2 regions of the Pelobacter seleniigenes DSM 18267 genome follow, and region 1 is predicted to be linked to the other one. Evidence: riboswitches for the same ligand, from Rfam matches in the RefSeq annotation. Region 1 holds a riboswitch; the other holds the start of a gene.
What was found. A riboswitch is a leader RNA that binds a small molecule or an ion and turns the genes downstream of it on or off. The one in region 1 is predicted to bind cobalamin.
Positions count from the first base shown of each region.

Region 2: it holds a riboswitch for cobalamin, as region 1 does, so the genes downstream of both, cobA (uroporphyrinogen-III C-methyltransferase) here and N909_RS0104210 (TonB-dependent receptor plug domain-containing protein) in region 1, are expected to answer to the same signal.

Region 1 covers NZ_JOMG01000002.1:344,690-348,098, forward strand. The annotation lists gene N909_RS0104200 (DUF1015 domain-containing protein) at 1-1,148, opposite strand, end outside; cobalamin riboswitch at 1,502-1,717, shown strand; gene N909_RS0104210 (TonB-dependent receptor plug domain-containing protein) at 1,884-3,409, shown strand, end outside.
Region 2 covers NZ_JOMG01000002.1:2,697,065-2,700,473, forward strand. The annotation lists gene N909_RS0115155 (HAD-IIB family hydrolase) at 1-311, opposite strand, end outside; gene cobA (uroporphyrinogen-III C-methyltransferase) at 454-1,734, opposite strand; cobalamin riboswitch at 1,915-2,093, opposite strand; cobalamin riboswitch at 2,359-2,431, shown strand; gene cobU (bifunctional adenosylcobinamide kinase/adenosylcobinamide-phosphate guanylyltransferase) at 2,575-3,144, shown strand; gene cobT (nicotinate-nucleotide--dimethylbenzimidazole phosphoribosyltransferase) at 3,214-3,409, shown strand, end outside.

The DNA.
Region 1 (3,409 bases):
ATATAGTCGATACGCGTGCCCGGGTGGTTATCAAGGTAATGGTCGAGGAACGCCTGCAGCGTGGCGACGGCCAGAGTGAATTCCGGCTTTTCCACCGTGCAGACACCAAACCTTCCGCCCAGAATCACCGCAAATGAATGCGTGAGAGTACTGTTCTCTGCCGCGATCTCTTGTGCTTCGGCAAGATCCGTGCACACTTCGAAGCTGAACGGTGTGTTGCGGGCCGCGAAAAACGCCTCCATCTGCTGCTTGATGTGAACACAGTTGACATTAAACAGGACCCGGTGGATCGCTTCAAATTCGAGCCCCGGATCATGGACATTGACCAGTTCCACCAGGGCGTAACGGGCCGGGTGATCCATGACCTGACGGGGGTCGTCGGCTTCTTCTTTCAATTTTTCCCAGATCGCCTTCGCCGTGGCGAAGGAATGATTACCGTCGCCCATGGCGTAAAGCATGACCTCGCCATCAGTTGCGTATTTTTCACGGTACGCGGCCGGGTCGGCCAGTTGCTCCAGCGCCTCGGCCACCTGCCGGATCAACTCCGGCTGATCCACCCGGTAGCCCCTGAGGTGGCCGCCGTTCTCCAGCAGATCGAAATCGTAAAGGGTGTCGAGATTCTCGTCAGCCAACGGCTCGATCACCATGCGCTGCGGATCGTCGATCAAGACCATGATGTGCGGCAACTCGATTGGAGCGTTCTCGCGCACCCGGATCCGCGGCGGCAGACGGTCAAGAATGGTGCCTTCCGTGGCCCGGATCAGGCTGTCGGCACCTTTGCGATAATCGTAGCATTCCAGGTCCAGGGCCACGATCAGTCCCTTGCGTGAGGGGACTTCAGCGGTTTTGCGATCGACCAGGACAAATCCGGGCGGCTGCTCTTCCAGGCTGCCGTCGGCCAGGTATTGCTCCATGGTTCGGTTGATTGCGGCAATCCGCTGTTCAGCGTCCTGATCTTCCAGATAGACTTCGGGAAAGATCAGCTTGAGGGTCGAGGGCCGCTCCGCGACCTGTTCCGCCAGGCGCAGCCAGTAGCTCCGGTCCGAGGTATATTGATCACAGGCGATCACCGCCCAGCTCTGCATGTCGATCCCCTTGCCGGGCAGCAGGATTTTCGGCACCTGCAGGCCGATATCAGCAAAACTCATTTTGGTGTCCTTGCACGTTATCTCGTTATCATCCGGAAACGGCCCTTTTCCGCCGTGGCGGTGTTAATCTGTGGGCTTATTTGTGCGGCGTAAAGAACGACGCCTCCGCATAAGCCCTTGATTTCCTTGCCACAACGAAAAATTTCTCGTTCCCAATCTAAAAACTTATGCGTTGGCATCCGGAAACTCCGGATGCCAACTATCTATAAAACAGAATTGAAGTCGCTTGATGCGGGCTATCATTGGTATCATGTTTTGCCCCGCTTGAGAACCGTATCTCTGCTTCTTAAGTTTAAAAAGCCCCTATTTTAATAGACTTGACATCACTCCGGCGATTTTCTATAAGCAGGATCACAATTGAATTGTTTCATGGTGCCGCAAGGCCTGTTCGTATTGAAGCGAACAGATGGGAAGAGGGGTGAAATTCCCCCACGGACCCGCCGCTGTAATTGAGCCTCGTCAGACGATATGCCACTGGTCAACCACTGGGAAGGCCGCCTGACTCTTCGCCGGCTGTTTGCCGTCGAAACCTCGTAAGCCAGAAGACCTGCCGTGAAACAGGGTGACCTGCAAACTGCCAGATGACGTTGCAGGAAACCATTGACTTTCATCTCCCCGGGTATGGGAGCTCGAACTCGCGCGGTTACAAATACGGAATCTCCCGCACCTGTTCAAGGTAGCGGGTTTTTTTGTGCCCGTTCCAAGCTTCCGGGGGACAACAGGAGGAACCAAACGATGCGTAACACCTTACTGGCCTTATTCTCCCTGCTCCTGGTCGCCGGGCCGCTGCAGGCCGCTCCTCTGCTGCTCGACCCGGTGGTGGTGACCGCCACCCGCACCGCCACCCCCTTAAGCCAGCTGGGCAGCTCCGTGACCGTGATCACCGCTGACGAGATCGAGGCGAAGCAGCAGACCCAAGTGCTGGATGTCCTGCGCGATATTCCCGGCGTCAATATCGTCCAGACCGGCAACAAGGGGGGTACGGTCTCCATCTATCTACGCGGCACTGATACCAAGCACACCCTGGTCATGATCGATGGGGTCGAATTTCGGGATATCGCCGGATTCGGCGGCGCCGACATCGCCAATCTGAGTACCAACGATATCGAACGGATTGAAGTCGTGCGCGGCGCGCAGAGCGTCCTCTACGGCTCCGATGCCATCGGCGGGGTGATCAATATCATCACCAAACAAGGAACCAAACCGCCGAGCGGCTACGCCTCTGTTGAAGGCGGCTCCTATCGAACCTTCACCGAGAAGGCCGGCTTTTCCGTCGGCAGCGACACCACCTCGGCCGCCCTGTACCTGTCCAGGACCGATACCGACGGCTTTTCCACGGCCAATGAAAAAGACGGCAATTCCGAAGCGGACGGCTATGACAACACCTCGGCGTCCTTTCGCCTCGGCATCACCCCCAGCCAAGCGGTGCAATGGAATATCATCCTGCGCTCCACCGAAGCCAGCTACGACTACGATTCTTCGGCCTATGACCTGGCCACGGGCGGCTATATCCCGGTTGATGGCGACAACGTGCAGGACGTCGATGAAAAAATGGCTCGCGTCGAAGGCACCTTCTCGTTCCTGAATGAGCGCTGGAAAACCACGGTCGGCAGCGCTATTTCCAGTACCAAGCGCAACTACGACGAAGAATATGTCGATTCGGAATACAACGGCACCCTGACCAAATTCGACCTGCAGAACACCTTTCGGGTCAATGCCATGCATACGCTGATCTTTGGCGCCGAGACCGAAAACGAGCGCTTCGATTACTATTACGATGCCTCTGCAGATCCCGCTTACCCCTACACCGACGCCGCGGACGGCCATTCTCGGACCAACGCCGTCTATGTGCAGGAGCAATTGACCGCCGGGGCATTTTCGACCGCCCTCGGGGTGCGTTATGACCATCACGCCGAGTTCGGCGGCCAGACCACCTGGCGGGTGGCGCCGACTTACCGCATTGCCGCCACCAAGACCCGCCTGAAGGGCTCAGTGGGAACCGGCTTCAAAGCCCCAACCCTGTTCCAGCTCTATTCAACTTACGGCAACAAAGACCTGGACGCAGAAAAAAGTTTCGGTTGGGATGCCGGGCTGGAACAGAGCTTTTTCGACAGCAGCCTGATCATCGACATCGCCTATTTTTATAACGATATTGACGATTACATTGATTACAACGATCTCACCTTCACCTACGGAAACATTGCTAAACTCAAGGCCCGCGGCATCGAGTCGAGCCTGGAGTGGCTGCCTTGTGAGTACTT
Region 2 (3,409 bases), 2.4 Mb from region 1:
CTGATTTTATGCACCAGGGGGATGAGTTCGGTATAGGGTTTGCCGAAAAAATGGGCATTCCCTGCCGTTTCGGCGTCCTGCGGCACGAGGATGATGCCCGCACCATTTTCCACGATGACCGGCGCGGCCAGGCCGAGGGCGGCATGGATCGCAGCCACTTCCGCCGCGGTTTTGCTGGTGCAGAGAATCACCGGGATCTCAAGGTCCGCCAGCTTTTCAAGGGCCGGCACGGCGGCGTCCCAACGGTAGGAATGGTGGTCGAGAAGGGTGCCGTCGAGATCGGTGAATATGATCAGGCGCTGTCGATACATGGACATCTCCGTCGTTGTGGATCACGAAGAATACTGCAAGGCGGGTGCCATGCGATGATACCTTGTTGGCAGGGGAGGGTCCAGCGGGGATTTGTACGGCAGCCCCTTCCCGGTCTCGAAAGGGGCCAACCAAAGGGGGCTGTTACTGGGCCAGCTGATAAAGCTGTTCTGCTGCCGGGGCCAGCACATGGTGCAGGTTGACGACATCCCCGAAGACCAGCAGTGCCGGGCGTTGGGCCTGCTCGGCGGTGAGGGGCAGGTTCTGCAGATCGGTAATCAGCACCTGCTGGTTGCTGCGGGTGGCGTTGGCCACGATGGCGACCGGCAGGTTGGCCGGGACCCCCTGGCTGAGGGCCAGCTGGGAAATCTCGCGGGCGAAGCTGACCCCCATCAGCACGACAGTCGTATGGTGCGGAATTTTCAACAGGGGGAACCAGTCCGCGTTAATTTTGCTGCCGGCCAGATGGGCGGACACCACCGACATGTTGGTGGCGTAGCCGCGCGCGGTGGGAGGGATGCCGGCGCAGGCCGGTCCGGCCAGGGCGGAACTGATCCCGCTGACCACTTCAACCTGCACCCCGCGTTTGATCAGGTATTCGGCTTCTTCGGCGCCGCGGCCGAAGATATAGGGGTCGCCGCATTTCAGCCGGGCGATGCGCAGGCCCTGGCGGGTCTTCTGAAAAAGTAATTCATTGATCTGCTCCTGGCGGAAACTGTGGCAGCCTTTTTGTTTACCCACAGCGATCTTTTCGGTCCCGGCCGGGATCAGGTCCATGATTTCCGGGGTGAGCAGGTGATCGTAGAGGACCACATCCATCTGCTGGATCAGTTTGTAGGCTTTCAGGGTCAACAGCTCGGGGTCGCCCGGACCGCAGCCGATCAGATAGACCTTGGCCAGGCGGCTGCGGCATTCTGCAGCGGTTTGCTGCGGGGCAATGATCCCCTGCAGGCGTTCGACTTTTTTCTGGCGGACCAGGCTGTCGAGATCGGCCGGAATGGTGGCCGCAATTTTATCCCGCACTACCTGGCCGATGGTCGGGCTGCAGCCGTTGGTTGAAACGGCTATTTTGAGCTGACCGTAATTGAGCAACGCCGAAAAATGAAAGTCACTGAGCTCTGGTTGGGACACACAGTTGAACAGGAACTGATAGCCGCTTTTCAGGGCCTTGATCCGGTCCGGCAGGTCCGGATTGCCGGTTGCATCGACCACCAGGGTGGCCCCGAGCAGATCGGTACTGCAAAAACTGCGTTCCTGATAGGGCTGGCCCAGCTCTTTGAGCTCATCGCAGATCTGCTCGGCAACGATTCTGAAAGTCAGCCCGTTCTGCTGCAGGGTGCGCGCTTTTTGCAGCGCGGCCTGGCCGCCGCCGATGATCAGCAGTTCCGGTTTGGTCAAGAGGATGGGCAGGGATTCGGTGTTCATGTCTGGTCCTGTTCAAGCAAGCTCAGCGCCCGGGGCGTTGAATAACAAAATGGTTTTTTCGTGGTGCGGTGGGCCGCTGGGCCCGGCGGACATAAAAAAAACCGCAACCTGCATAAAATGAAGGTTCCGGTTACCCATCTGTCCCGAGTCCTGTCAGCTTGCCCTTCGTCCCCTCAGGCAAAGATCTGTTCGGTCGCAGCAGGTCTTCTGACTCCCGGTTCGTTCGCGGACGACGCCTTCCCAGGATCACCCAGTGGCATGTGTGTCGTCGTTGTCCCCGGTTACAGCGGTGGGTCCGCCCCCGATTCGCACGGGGTTCCCTTTTCAATCCCGAAGGAACTGCACCTGTTTTTTCGATTGTCTGCTCTGTATATGTCCATCCCGCAGCGGATGTCAAATTTTTTAATCTCCACATTCTCCCTTGAAAAATGCCGGTTTTGCGGACTGGAGACGTGTCACTTGCGTATAGCGTCCGGTCGGTTTCGAAAATCGACCCGTCAGAACGAATCATGCCTGGGCGCAAAAAAAATGACTTGCAGAAGATTATTATTTGCATTCTAATCAGCGCCAGGAAACACGGCATCAGCTGCCGAACCGATCTTTAATGGAAAAGGCACGGGAGGGAAGGAAGGCGGTGAAAATCCGTCACGGACCCGCCACTGTGACCGGGAGCAGGTCTCCCGGGAGTCAGATACTTCCCCCCTGCAAAGCCGCAATGACCTGAACTTCGTGGAGTGAGCGTCAGGTTATTATCGCGAACGGATTAAATACGGAATCCCGAAGCCTTGCCCAAGGTTTCGGGATTTTTTTGTCTGCAGAGACCCTGAAAAGGGAGGTGTCATGTCGCAAATCATGCCCGAAGTGAACCACCAGCCCGGCCGGCTGATCTATGTCAGCGGCGGCTGCCGCAGTGGCAAGAGCCGTTTTGCCCAGGATTTTGCCGAACAGCTGCCCGGCCGCCGGGCTTATCTGGCCACTTGCCCGGTCATCGACAGCGAGATGGACCAGCGCATCCAGGCCCATCAACAGGCCCGGCTGGATAAGGGGTGGGCGACCATTGAAGAACCGCTGGACCCGGCGTCCGCCCTGGCGCGCGCCCGGGAGTATCCGGTGGTGCTCATCGACTGCCTGACCCTGTGGGTGAACAACCTGCTGTTTGCTGCCGATCAGCAGCAGCGCGAATTGAGCGAAACCGAGGTCGAGGAGCAGAGCCTGACGCTGATCCGGGAATGCCGCCAGGGCGGACGGACAATCGTTCTGGTCAGTAACGAACTGGGCATGGGGCTGGTCCCGGCCGATCCCCTGTCGCGGCGTTACCGTGACCTGATCGGGCGCTGCAATCAGGTGGTGGCCCGGCACGCCGATGAGGCCTATTTTCTGGTCTCCGGGCTGCCACTGCAATTGAAATAGATCACATCCCCGCACCCGCCCGGGGCGCAGGGGGAACATTTGAGATCCTTGACTGAGGAGATTTGCACGATGGAATTGCTCGACAACACCCTGGCCGCCATTACCCGGCAGGACCAGACCGCCCGCCATCAGGCGCAGGAACGCCTTGACCAGTTGATCATGCCGCACTGGGCCTTGGGCAGACTGATGGACCTGGCCCTGGATCTGGCCGGCATCAGCGGCAGCATAACCCCGGTGGTCAAGCGCAAGCTGATTCTGGTGATGG